2 regions of the Chelatococcus sp. GCM10030263 genome follow, and region 1 is predicted to be linked to the other one. Evidence: predicted binding sites of a transcription regulator. Region 1 holds the regulator's gene; the other holds the start of a gene.

Region 1 (5,346 bases):
GATCGAGGGTGATACGAATCGGCGGCCCGGAATAGATGCCTGCGACGCGCTCGTGCAGAAGCCGGAAGGCGAGCCGTCCGAGCGTTGCTGGGAAAGGATCGACGCTGGTCACCGGCGGATCGAGTGAACGCGACAGGAGGCTGTTGTTGATAGCCGTGACCGAGACATCCTCAGGAATGCGACGCCCCGCCTCGCGCAGCGCCCGCATGACGCCGACCGCCGTGACATCGTTGCGCGCAAAAACGGCGGTAAAGTCGATGCCACGGCGAATGAGCCCCGCGATCGCCTCTTGGCCCGCTTCCTCCGACGGCAAGTCAGGGAGGCAGACGAGATCCTGCTGGAGCGCGATGCGCGCCTCCTTCAGCGCTTCGTGGTAACCGCTGAAGGGGGAAAAACCGGGCAGATGCGGCGCACCTTCCACATAGGCGATCCGCCGGTGGCCTAGTCCGATGAGATGATCCACCGCGAGCTTAGCGGAGACCAGATAGTCGGTGCTGACGCTGTCGGTCCTCAGTCCTCTCGGCCAGCGGCCGAGATAGACCAGCGGCTTGCCGGCCTGCACCATTCTCAATGCGCCGGGCACGGGCCTGTCGACATGGGCCGGTGCAACGATGGCTCCCCGGACGGCCGGATCGGCCGCGGCAGCCGACAAGTGGTCGCTTTCGCTATCCGGCGAATAGGCCGACTGGCTCGCCATGATGCGCAGATCATGACGGCGCGCCTCCTGTTCCATCCCGTCGATCATCTCGCCATAGAACGGGCTCGAGAAGGTCGGAATGATCAGCGCCAGTGTCGGCGAGTGACTGGATGCAACGGCAGACGGCCGCATAGGCTCGGTCACGAAGGTGCCGCTGCCAGGCCGTCGCTCGAGCTGGCCGGCACTCACCAGTTCATCGATTGCCCGTCGGATGGTTGTCCGCGACAGGGAGAACTCCTCCATGAGCTGCCGCTCCGAAGGAATTGCACTTCCAGGCTTATAAGTGCCCCGCTCGATTGCCTCGCGAAGCGCTTGTACCAGCAGTCCGGTCTTATCTGAGGTCATGGCAGCACCATCTCGTGATACATGTATCGTAGCGGATGCATAGCCGAGCCGCAAGTGGTGCATTCGATAAAACCGCTCTCAGGCGTGGACAAGCGCCTCGGCGGATGCACGGCCCAGAATCCAGGCGACGCTTGGCCTAGACAGGGCCGCAACGCCGAACGTGGCATAGCGTCGGCTCGCCTTGAACCGTGATTTCTTTCCACACTTCGGAACTTATAAGACAAGCGGCGGCGCTGTTCAGAGTAGCGGTACTTTGCGGCCGGTCTCATTATTCCGCGTCAGGCCAGTTGCCCGCCGACGTTCGCACCAAGTCCGTTGGGACAAGGAAAAGGACCACCAGGATACTGGTATCTAATCCGGTCTGATACAGGTCTGAAACCGCGACGAGGGCGTGAATCATGGCTTTCGAAACGCCACGTGAGGGCCCGTCAAAGGCAACAGTCGCGTCTCGGCTCCCAGTCGCCGACTTTCTCCCATGACGGGACCAGTGCGGAAAATAGCGAGGAGGCCGCTCTGCCTGTTCATCCCCCGGGGGCATAGGGCCTGCACGCCTCGAGGCTATCCATGCACGTCCCGTTGCCTTAACTCTTGCGGAACACACAGGGAACAGCTATGGTCGTTCATGATTTGTTTCCGACTCTTGGCCAACAATGACGCTTAGCCAAAAGTGATATCTGGCCAACAGTCCTGATCGGATCTTGAAACCGGATGATCTCGGCCACGGTGGCCACGACCAAGGTGGGGTTCACGGCAGATGCTGACGCGCAAGCAAAACGAGCTTCTACGCTTCATCCACGAGCGGCTGCGCGAGACCGGCGTGCCGCCTTCCTTCGATGAGATGAAAGAGGCACTGGATCTCAAGTCCAAGTCCGGTATCCATCGGCTCATTATTGCGCTCGAAGAGCGCGGCTTCATCCGCCGGCTGCCTAATCGGGCGCGGGCACTCGAGGTCATTCGTCTGCCCGATGGCGCGATCACGCCGCGCGGGCGCTTCAGCCCGAGCGTTGTCGAGGGGGGGCTTGGTCGCGTGCGCAGCCTGCCACCGGCGGCTGTCGAAAGCGAATCCTCGCCGAAGATGGTCCCCGTCCCCGTCATGGGCCGGATCGCGGCGGGCACGCCGATCTCGGCCATTCAATCCCGCAGCAGCACCATCGCAGTGCCGGTGGAGATGCTCACCAGCGGCGAGCACTTCGCCCTGGAGGTGCGTGGCGATTCGATGATCGAAGCCGGCATCCTTGACGGCGACACGGTTGTCATCCGCCGTCAGGAGACGGCCGATACGGGCGACATCATCGTCGCCCTCATCGACGATGAGGAGGCGACCCTGAAGCGGCTACGCCGGCGCGGGTCATCCATTGCGCTCGAAGCGGCCAATCCATCTTATGAAACACGCGTCTTGGGTCCCGACCGCGTGCGGATCCAGGGCAAGCTCGTGAGCCTTCTGCGGCGCTACTGATCGATTGCCGGTCGGCCCGCGATAGAACTGCTGATCGCTGGTCGACGCTCACGGCGTATGAGAATCGCCCTCGCCGCCTGGCGCATCGCCGGTGGGCGTTGCTCCCGACGGGTCGTCGATGTCGGCTGCCGCTGAAGGGATGGCATCAAGTGGGTCGAGATTGTCGATCCGTGGTCGCGGGGGCGGCGCGGGCGCCGGCGAAGCTGGCCGGTGTGGCTTGGTTCCGGTCCAGGGGCGCTGCGCGGTGGAACTTGCGGTGACACGTGCAAAGCCTTCGGCGGTGGCGGTGAGCGTGGTGGCGCCCGACTGGTCGAGTGCGCGGCGGTCGAGCACCGTAGCACTCGCGCAGGAATTGGGGGCGACGAGCGGAGTGACGATGACGACCGCACGCCGACAATCGTCGGGGAATGCGCGCTTGTCACGGACGAGCGAGATGCTGCGCCCGTCGGGGAGCTTCGCGACACAGGCGAAGCGGTCGCAGAGGGCACCGCCGCGCAGGCCCGGGTCATCGGTCGCGCGCCCGTCGCCGTCGGCTCTGAGCCATTGTTCGAGAACGAAATCGGAAGGCCGGCCGAGGACGATCAATTGTCCGCTCTTCTCCCGGACAGCCGCACCGGCGCCGCTGCGATCGACATAGACATCGGGCCGACTGGGAGCGAGCGCCGACAGGGCGCCGAGGGCGGCCGGGACGATCGCCAACCACCGCAGGGCGGTCGTCCAGAGCGTGGACCAGACGATGGCCGCGCTGAAGAAGGCGAGAGCGGCGGGCGCGAGCGCCGGCACGATGACGGTTGAGCGGTCGAGCAGGGCGACCATTTTGGCGCCGGCGAGCACCGGCGCCGTCGCCTGGCCGATGAGCCACCAGACGGGTTGATCGAGGGCGAAGGCGGAAGCGAAGATCCCGAGCACCGACAGCGGCATGACCGCGAGCTCGATCAGCGGTAGCGCCAGGGCGTTGCCGAGGAGACCGAGCGGGTTCAGCGTCTGAAAGTGATAGGCGCTGAAGGGAGCGGTCGCGATGGTAGCAATCGCCGTGGTGAAGATGACAAGGAAGGCCCATCGCCCGATGCCGTGGAGCGGTGCCAATCCTCCGGCCCCTGCGGGACGCCCGGCAAACAGCCCCGATGGCTGGACTGCGAAGGCGATCATGCCGGCAACCGCCGCGAAGGACATCTGGAAGCTCGGACCGAGCAGCGCCTCCGGCCGAATAGCAAGGCAGATGAGCGCCGCAAGCGCCAGATTGCGCATGGAGAGAGCCGGGCGGTCGATGAGAATGGCGCCCATCATGACGAGCGTCATGACGAGCGAACGCTGGGTGGCGACCTCCGCGCCGGAGAAGAGGCAATAGGCGATGGCGCCTGTCATGCCGACGAGGGCCGCGAGTTTCTTCACCGGCCAGACGAGCGCGAGGCCGGGGATGAGTGCGAGCACCGCGCGCGCCGCCCAGAACAGGCTGCCGGCGGCAAGCGCCATGTGCAGCCCTGAAATGGAGACGATGTGATAGATGCCGGCGGCACGCAGCGCGTCATTCACGTCTTCCGTGATCAGCCCGCGTTTGCCGGTGACCAGGGCGGCGGCGAGCGCCCCCTCCTGGCCGCCGGAGGCTTGGGCGATACGGTCCGTCAGCCGGTTGCGGGCAACATCGACGGCGATGGCGAGAGCCGTCCAGAAATCCGGTGGCGCGGGCGGCGCGGCGACCGTCACCTTGCCGACAAGGGAGCCGACGGCACCGAGGCCGTCGAAGAAGGCGTCGCGGGCGAAATCATAGCCGCCCGGCCGGGCGGCCGTGGGCGGCGGCAGAAGGCGCGCCGTGGCTTCGATGAAGTCGCCGGCCTTCACCGATGTGCCCGGCTTCATGGACACGCGGACCTGTACGGGCCGCTCGGCGATAGTGAGGCTGCCGAAGGTCTCGACGCGCAGGACCATGCGCGGGCCAGCCGGCCGCTGGTCGACAGAGAGTACGAGCCCGCGCAGCTTGGCGATCATCGGCCGCGCGAGGACGGGCGCCGATACCTCACGGGTGCGCCAGGTGGCGGTCGCGAAGCCTCCCATGACCATAGCCACGGCGATCGCCATATTCATCGCGCGTGGGTGACGACCCAACGCGAAGGCAGCTGCCGCCGCCAACCCCGCCCCCGTGAGCGATGGCCACAACGAGGGCTCGGCGTCGGCGGCGAAATAGAGGAGAATGCCGGCACTGAAGGCAACCGGCAGCCAAAGGAAAAGGCGTCGCCGTTCCGCCTCAAGGGCAAGCGCCCGCCGGAGGGCTCCGAGAAGCCGCTGTGCGGGGTCGTCGCCGGCCGCAGCGGCCAGCCATCGTCTGGCAGCACGGGCGCGACCATCGGCTAGAGCGGCGGAGACCGGCTCGCGTGACGACATGGGACTTCGGGAAACAGTTCTTACCCCCGGGAAGGCATCATGCTACACGACGCGCCACCGCTGGCGAGAGCTTCTTTGAGGGGAGCTCCTGCCGTCGTCCGTTCATCCTCGTACGAGAGAGCAGACATCTGAGATGACCGGAACCGTCGTTACGCGTTTCGCCCCCTCCCCCACCGGGTTCCTGCATATCGGCGGGGCCCGTACCGCATTGTTCAATTGGCTCTATGCGCGCCGGCACGGCGGCAAGATGCTGCTTCGCATCGAGGATACGGACCGCGAACGTTCGACGGATGCGGCGATCACCGCCATTCTCGACGGCATGAAATGGCTCGGCCTCGACTGGGACGGCGAGGCCATCCACCAGTTCGCCCGCGCGGCGCGGCATCGTGAGGTGGCGGAGGAGCTCCTCGCCAGCGGCCACGCCTATTATTGCTATGCCACCCCGCAGGAGCTCGAAGCGATGCGCGAG
Region 2 (5,346 bases), on a different contig from region 1:
ATGCCGGGCTGGCCGGCGCCCGGCGCCCCGAAGCTCACCTTGCCGAGAACGAGCCGCGGCGACGGCAGAAGCCGCAGCTTGATATCGCCCTGGGTGGTCACCGGCAGCCCGAGCGCGTGCCCGAGCGCGAGCTCCACATCCGCCCGCCTCGCGTCCCAGTCGACGAAATAAGGCACGGCCAAAGCCGCGCTCAACGCGACGATGACCAGGGCTGCCAGAATGGTGAGGATGTCGCGCACGCTTAACCGCTCGTGAACCGATCGACCGATGTCAGTCGAGCCTTCTGCCGGCCAAGGCACCGACTGACACGGCACAGTGTAGCGAATTCTGCGGCCTTGAGGTGATCAGATCGGCCTACGGGATCTCTCATCTGCCGCAAATGAACGCTTTCGCATCGATTTCACACCGCCACGATCTTGCCGGGGTTCATGATATTGAGCGGATCGATGCTGCGCTTCAGGCTGCGCATCAGATCGAGCGCGGGCAAACCGTGCTCTGCTTCGAGATATTTCATCTTCTTGTGGCCGACGCCGTGCTCGCCCGTGCAGGTACCCTCCATGGCGAGCGCCCGTGCCACGAGGCGCTCGAGAAAAGCGTCGAGCACGGCGACTTCCGCCGGATCGTCGGGCATGACGAGCGGCTGCACGTGGAAATTGCCGTCGCCCACATGGCCGACGATGGTGGCGATGAAGCCGCTCTCCTCGATATCGCGCCGCGTTTCCTCCACACAGTCCGCCAGCCGCGAGATCGGCACGCAAACGTCGGTTGGCACGGGGCGCGCCCCCGGCCGCAAGGACAGCGACGCCCAATAGGCGTCATGTCGGGCCTGCCAAAGCTTCGTCCGGTCCTCCGCCTTCGTCGCCCAGGTGAAGGGGCCGCCCCCGAGTTCCTCGGCGATGTCGCCGAACCGCTCGGCCTGCTCCCGCACACCCGCATCGGTGCCATGGAACTCGATCAGGAGCAGCGGCGTGTCCGGCAGCGCGAGCTTCGAATGGATATTGAGGGCGGCGACCATAGCCTGGTCGAGCAGCTCGATGCGGGCGACCGGCAACCCCGACTGGATCGTGAGGATGGTCGCGTCACACGCCGCGCGGACGCTCGGGAAGGGGCAGATGCCGGCCGAGATCGCCTCCGGTATGCCCTGCAGCTTGAGCGTGATCGCGGTGATGATGCCGAGCGTTCCCTCAGAGCCGACGAAGAGCCGGGTCAGGTCATAGCCGGCCGAGGATTTCTTGGCCCGGCGTGCGGTCGTGACCACCTCGCCGTTCGGCATGACGACCGTGAGCGACAGGACATTGTCCTTCATCGTCCCGTAGCGCACCGCATTGGTGCCGGACGCCCGCGTCGCCACCATGCCGCCGAGCGAAGCGTCGGCGCCGGGGTCAATCGGAAAGAACAGCCCCTGATCGCGCAGATAGTCGTTCAATTCCTTGCGCGTGACGCCGGGCTCGATGACGCAGTCGAGATCCTCGGCGTGAACCGCGATGACGCGCTTCATCTGGCTCGTGTCGACCGAGATGCCGCCGAAGGGGGCGTTCACATGCCCCTCGAAGGAGGTGCCGGTGCCAAACGGAATGATCGGCACGCGATGCGCCGCGCAGAGTTTGACGATCGAGGCGACCTCCGCGGTCGTCCGCGGATAGACCACCGCGTCCGGTGGCTGCGATGCGACCCAGGTGAGCGTATTGCTGTGCTGCTCGCGCACCGCCTGGCTGGTCGCGAGCCTGTCGCCGAACTCCGCCGTCAATGCGCCAATGACACGCTCCAAGGCGTCGGCAGAGGGGCGGGCGGGGCCGTGCCCGGCGGATTGCGCCTCAATGGTGTTCAGCATCTCGATCGAGCCTCATGCCTCGCGGTCTCGACGGCCGCGACACCATCGCCGCCGATCGCTCCCATCGTCATGGCATAACGCCATTCCCGCGGGAGGCAAGGCTCTCCACGCCAATGACGACGCTTAGCGACGCAGGGTCGGGGCTGGCGGCGGCGGCACGGGCGGCGGCCGCAGTTGCTGGCGCATCTGCTGGTCGCGCAGAGTATTGAACTGCTGCTGCTGATACTGCCGCTGTTGGGTATCCTGCAGCCGCTGCTGAATCTGCTGGTTCTGCGAACCGTAGAAACGCTGGAACTCGCTGTCGCTCTGAGCCTGGGCGCCGGTCGCCGCCGCAAGCGAGGCGAGCGCAATCATGGCGAGACACGCCCCACGCAGAAGCGTCGCCGCCCCGCGCCTGCCTGTGCCCCATTCAGTTGCTTCTTTTCGTGCGTGCCGCATCTCACCCGCCTCCTATGTTCACGATATAGGGTCGGCCCAAACGAAATATGGGACGACATGACGTCGCGACCAAGGGTTTATCATTGGCAATCAAGCTGCGGCCGCTCACTTTTCCCCTGTCGGGTATTCGCCGTGCCGTTCGCCTTTTGGTCCAAGGTCGGCTATGAATCGGGATATGAATCAGCTCTCTCCCAAGCTTGGCGACAGCGCCGACGACATGCGGCCTGCCTCGCGCGGCACGAGCCTCAGCGAACGGGCGCGGGCGGCAGCGGCACCCGCCGCCTATCTCGCCGGCCTCAATCCTGAGCAGCGGCTCGCGGTCGAGACGACCGAGGGACCGGTGCTCGTGCTCGCCGGCGCCGGCACCGGCAAGACGCGGGTGCTGACGACCCGCATCGCCCATCTCGTCGCGACCGGTCGCGCCCGCCCCTTCGACATTCTCGCCGTCACCTTCACCAACAAGGCGGCGCGCGAAATGAAGGCGCGCATAGCGACCCTCATCGGTCCGCAGGCCGAGGGCATGCCCTGGCTCGGCACCTTCCATGCCATCTGCACCAAGATCCTGCGCCGCCACGCCGAGCTCGTCGGGCTCAGGAGCGATTTCACGATCCTCGACGTGGACGACCAGATCCGCCTGATGAAGCAGGTGATCCAGGCGGAGAACATCGACGAGAAGCGCTGGCCGGCCCGGCAGCTCGCCAGCATCATCGACGGCTGGAAGAACCGCGCGCTCGGCCCCGACCAGGTGCCGCACGGCGAAGCCGCCGCCTTCGCCGGCGGGCGCGGCGCTCATCTCTACCGACTCTACCAGGAACGCCTGAAGATCCTGAACGCCGCCGATTTCGGCGACCTCCTGACCGAGGCCATCCGCCTCTTTCGCGAGCATCCGGACGTGCTCGCGCAATACCAGCAGCGCTTCCGCTACATGCTGGTGGACGAGTACCAGGACACCAATGTCGCGCAATATCTGTGGCTGAGGCTCCTGGCGCAGGGGCGTGAGCCGGGGCAGCGCAACCTCGCCTGCGTCGGCGACGACGACCAGTCGATCTACGGCTGGCGCGGCGCCGAGGTCGACAACATCCTGCGCTTCGAGCACGACTTTCTCGGCGCCGTGGTGATCCGCCTGGAGCGCAACTATCGCTCCCATGCGCATATCCTGGCGACCGCCTCCCATCTCATCGCCCATAACGAGGGCCGTCTCGGCAAGACGCTGCGCACCGAGGATGAACCGGGCGAGAAGGTGACGATCACCGGCGCTTGGGATTCCGAGGAAGAGGCGCGGCTCGTCGGCGAGGAGATCGAAGCGCTGCAATCCAAGGGCCATGCGCTTTCGGAAATCGCCATCCTCGTGCGCATCTCCGCCCAGATGCGCGAGCTCGAAGACCGCTTCGTGCAGTTGGGCCTTCCCTATCGCGTCATCGGCGGCCCGCGCTTCTACGAGCGCATGGAAATCCGCGACGCGCTCGCCTATTTCCGCTGCGTGGCGCAGCCGGCGGACGATCTCGCCTTCGAGCGCATCCTCAACACGCCGAAGCGCGGCTTGGGCGAAGCGACGCTGCAGGTGCTGCACGGCCACGCCCGCGCCGCCAAGATTCCGCTGATGGAAGCGGCGCGCTACATCATCGAGACGGAAGAGCTGAAGCCTAAGCCGCGCGGCGCGCTACGCGACCTCATCGCCGCCTTCGCACGCTGGTCGCAGCGCCTGGAAACCGCGGCGCATACGGAGCTGGCCGAGACCATCCTGGAGGAGTCCGGCTATACAGACATGTGGCAGAAGGACCGCTCGGCCGAAGCCGCCGGCCGGCTGGAGAACCTGAAGGAGCTCGTGCGCTCGCTGGAGGAATTTCCGGACCTGCCGAGCTTCCTCGAACATGTCTCGCTCGTCATGGATGCGGTGGAAAACGACAGCGAGGATCGCGTCAGCCTGATGACGCTGCACGCCGCCAAGGGGCTCGAATTCGACACGGTCTTCCTGCCGGGCTGGGAGGAAGGGCTCTTTCCCAACCAGCGCGCGCTCGACGAGAGCGGCCGCGCCGGGCTCGAGGAGGAACGCCGGCTCGCCCATGTCGGCATCACCCGCGCGCGCCGCCGCGCCAAGATCTATTTCGCCTCCAACCGCCGCATCCATGGCCTGTGGAATGCGACCGTGCCGAGCCGCTTCGTCGACGAACTGCCGGAGGAGCATGTCGAGGTAACGGAAGCCTCGGCCGCCTTTTCCTACGGCAGCTATGGCAAGAGCCGCTTCGATACGGTCGAGCCCTTCACGTCGTCCTATGCCACGCCCGGCTGGAAACGGGCGCAGGAGCGCGGGGGATTTGGCCGTGGCGGCACGGGCGCGAGCCGTGGCGGCTTCGCCCAGGGACGCGGCGGCCACGGTGCCGCGACGGGTACCGGCCGCGGCGGCATGCTGATCGAGGGCGAGCTCGTCGCGAAGTCAACCGGCGCCGTCTCGGACTTCACGCCGTCCGACCGGGTCTTCCATGTGAAGTTCGGACCCGGCACGGTGGCAGCCGTCGACGGCAACAAGCTGACCGTCGACTTCGATAAAGCCGGCCGCAAGATGGTGCTCGACAGCTTCGTCCAGCGGCAGTGAGCACGGTCAGGGCCTGACGAGCGCCTTCAGGTTCTCCAGGAGCGCCGCGTTGAAGCGGTCGGGATCCTGGATCTGCGGCGAATGGCCGAGATCCTCGAACATCACGAGCTTGGCGCCGGGAATGCGCTTGGCCGTCTCCGGGCCGAGCGCGGCGTAATTGCCGAGCGATGTCCGGGCTTCCGGCGGGGCCAGGTTCTTGCCGATGGCGGTATTGTCCTTGGCACCGATGAAGAGCACCGTCGGCACCTTGATGTTGCCGAGCTCGTAGACGACGGGCTGCGTGAAGACCATGTCGTAGGTGAGCGCCTGGTTCCAGGCGACGAGCTCCCGCCCCTCGCCCGCATACATGCCGGCGAGCATCTTCACCCATCTGTCGTATTCCGGCCGCCACTGGCCGACGTAGTAGGTGTGCAGCTGGTAGTTCTTGATCCGGTCGTAGCTGGTATTGAGTTCGCCCTTGTACCAATCGTCGACGGTCTGGAAG

Evidence for each region. Region 1 encodes LexA, which represses DNA repair genes until DNA is damaged. Its sites were predicted from a motif close to TGTTCNNNNTGTGTTCNG; they were not measured.
Region 2: the regulator LexA is predicted to act here: its motif matches at 2,406-2,423, upstream of ACFQU1_RS06095 (ATP-dependent helicase).

What each region holds. Positions count from the first base shown of each region.
Region 1 covers NZ_JBHTDB010000016.1:430,479-435,824, forward strand. Annotated here, with positions in the region: gene ACFQU1_RS24345 (GntR family transcriptional regulator) at 1-1,042, opposite strand, end outside; gene lexA (transcriptional repressor LexA) at 1,797-2,498, shown strand; gene ACFQU1_RS24355 (ComEC/Rec2 family competence protein) at 2,547-4,877, opposite strand; gene gltX (glutamate--tRNA ligase) at 5,011-5,346, shown strand, end outside.
Region 2 covers NZ_JBHTDB010000003.1:297,031-302,376, forward strand. Annotated here, with positions in the region: gene ACFQU1_RS06080 (AsmA family protein) at 1-239, opposite strand, end outside; gene ACFQU1_RS06085 (FAD-binding oxidoreductase) at 401-1,831, opposite strand; gene ACFQU1_RS06090 (hypothetical protein) at 1,955-2,269, opposite strand; gene ACFQU1_RS06095 (ATP-dependent helicase) at 2,445-4,862, shown strand; gene ACFQU1_RS06100 (alpha/beta fold hydrolase) at 4,869-5,346, opposite strand, start outside.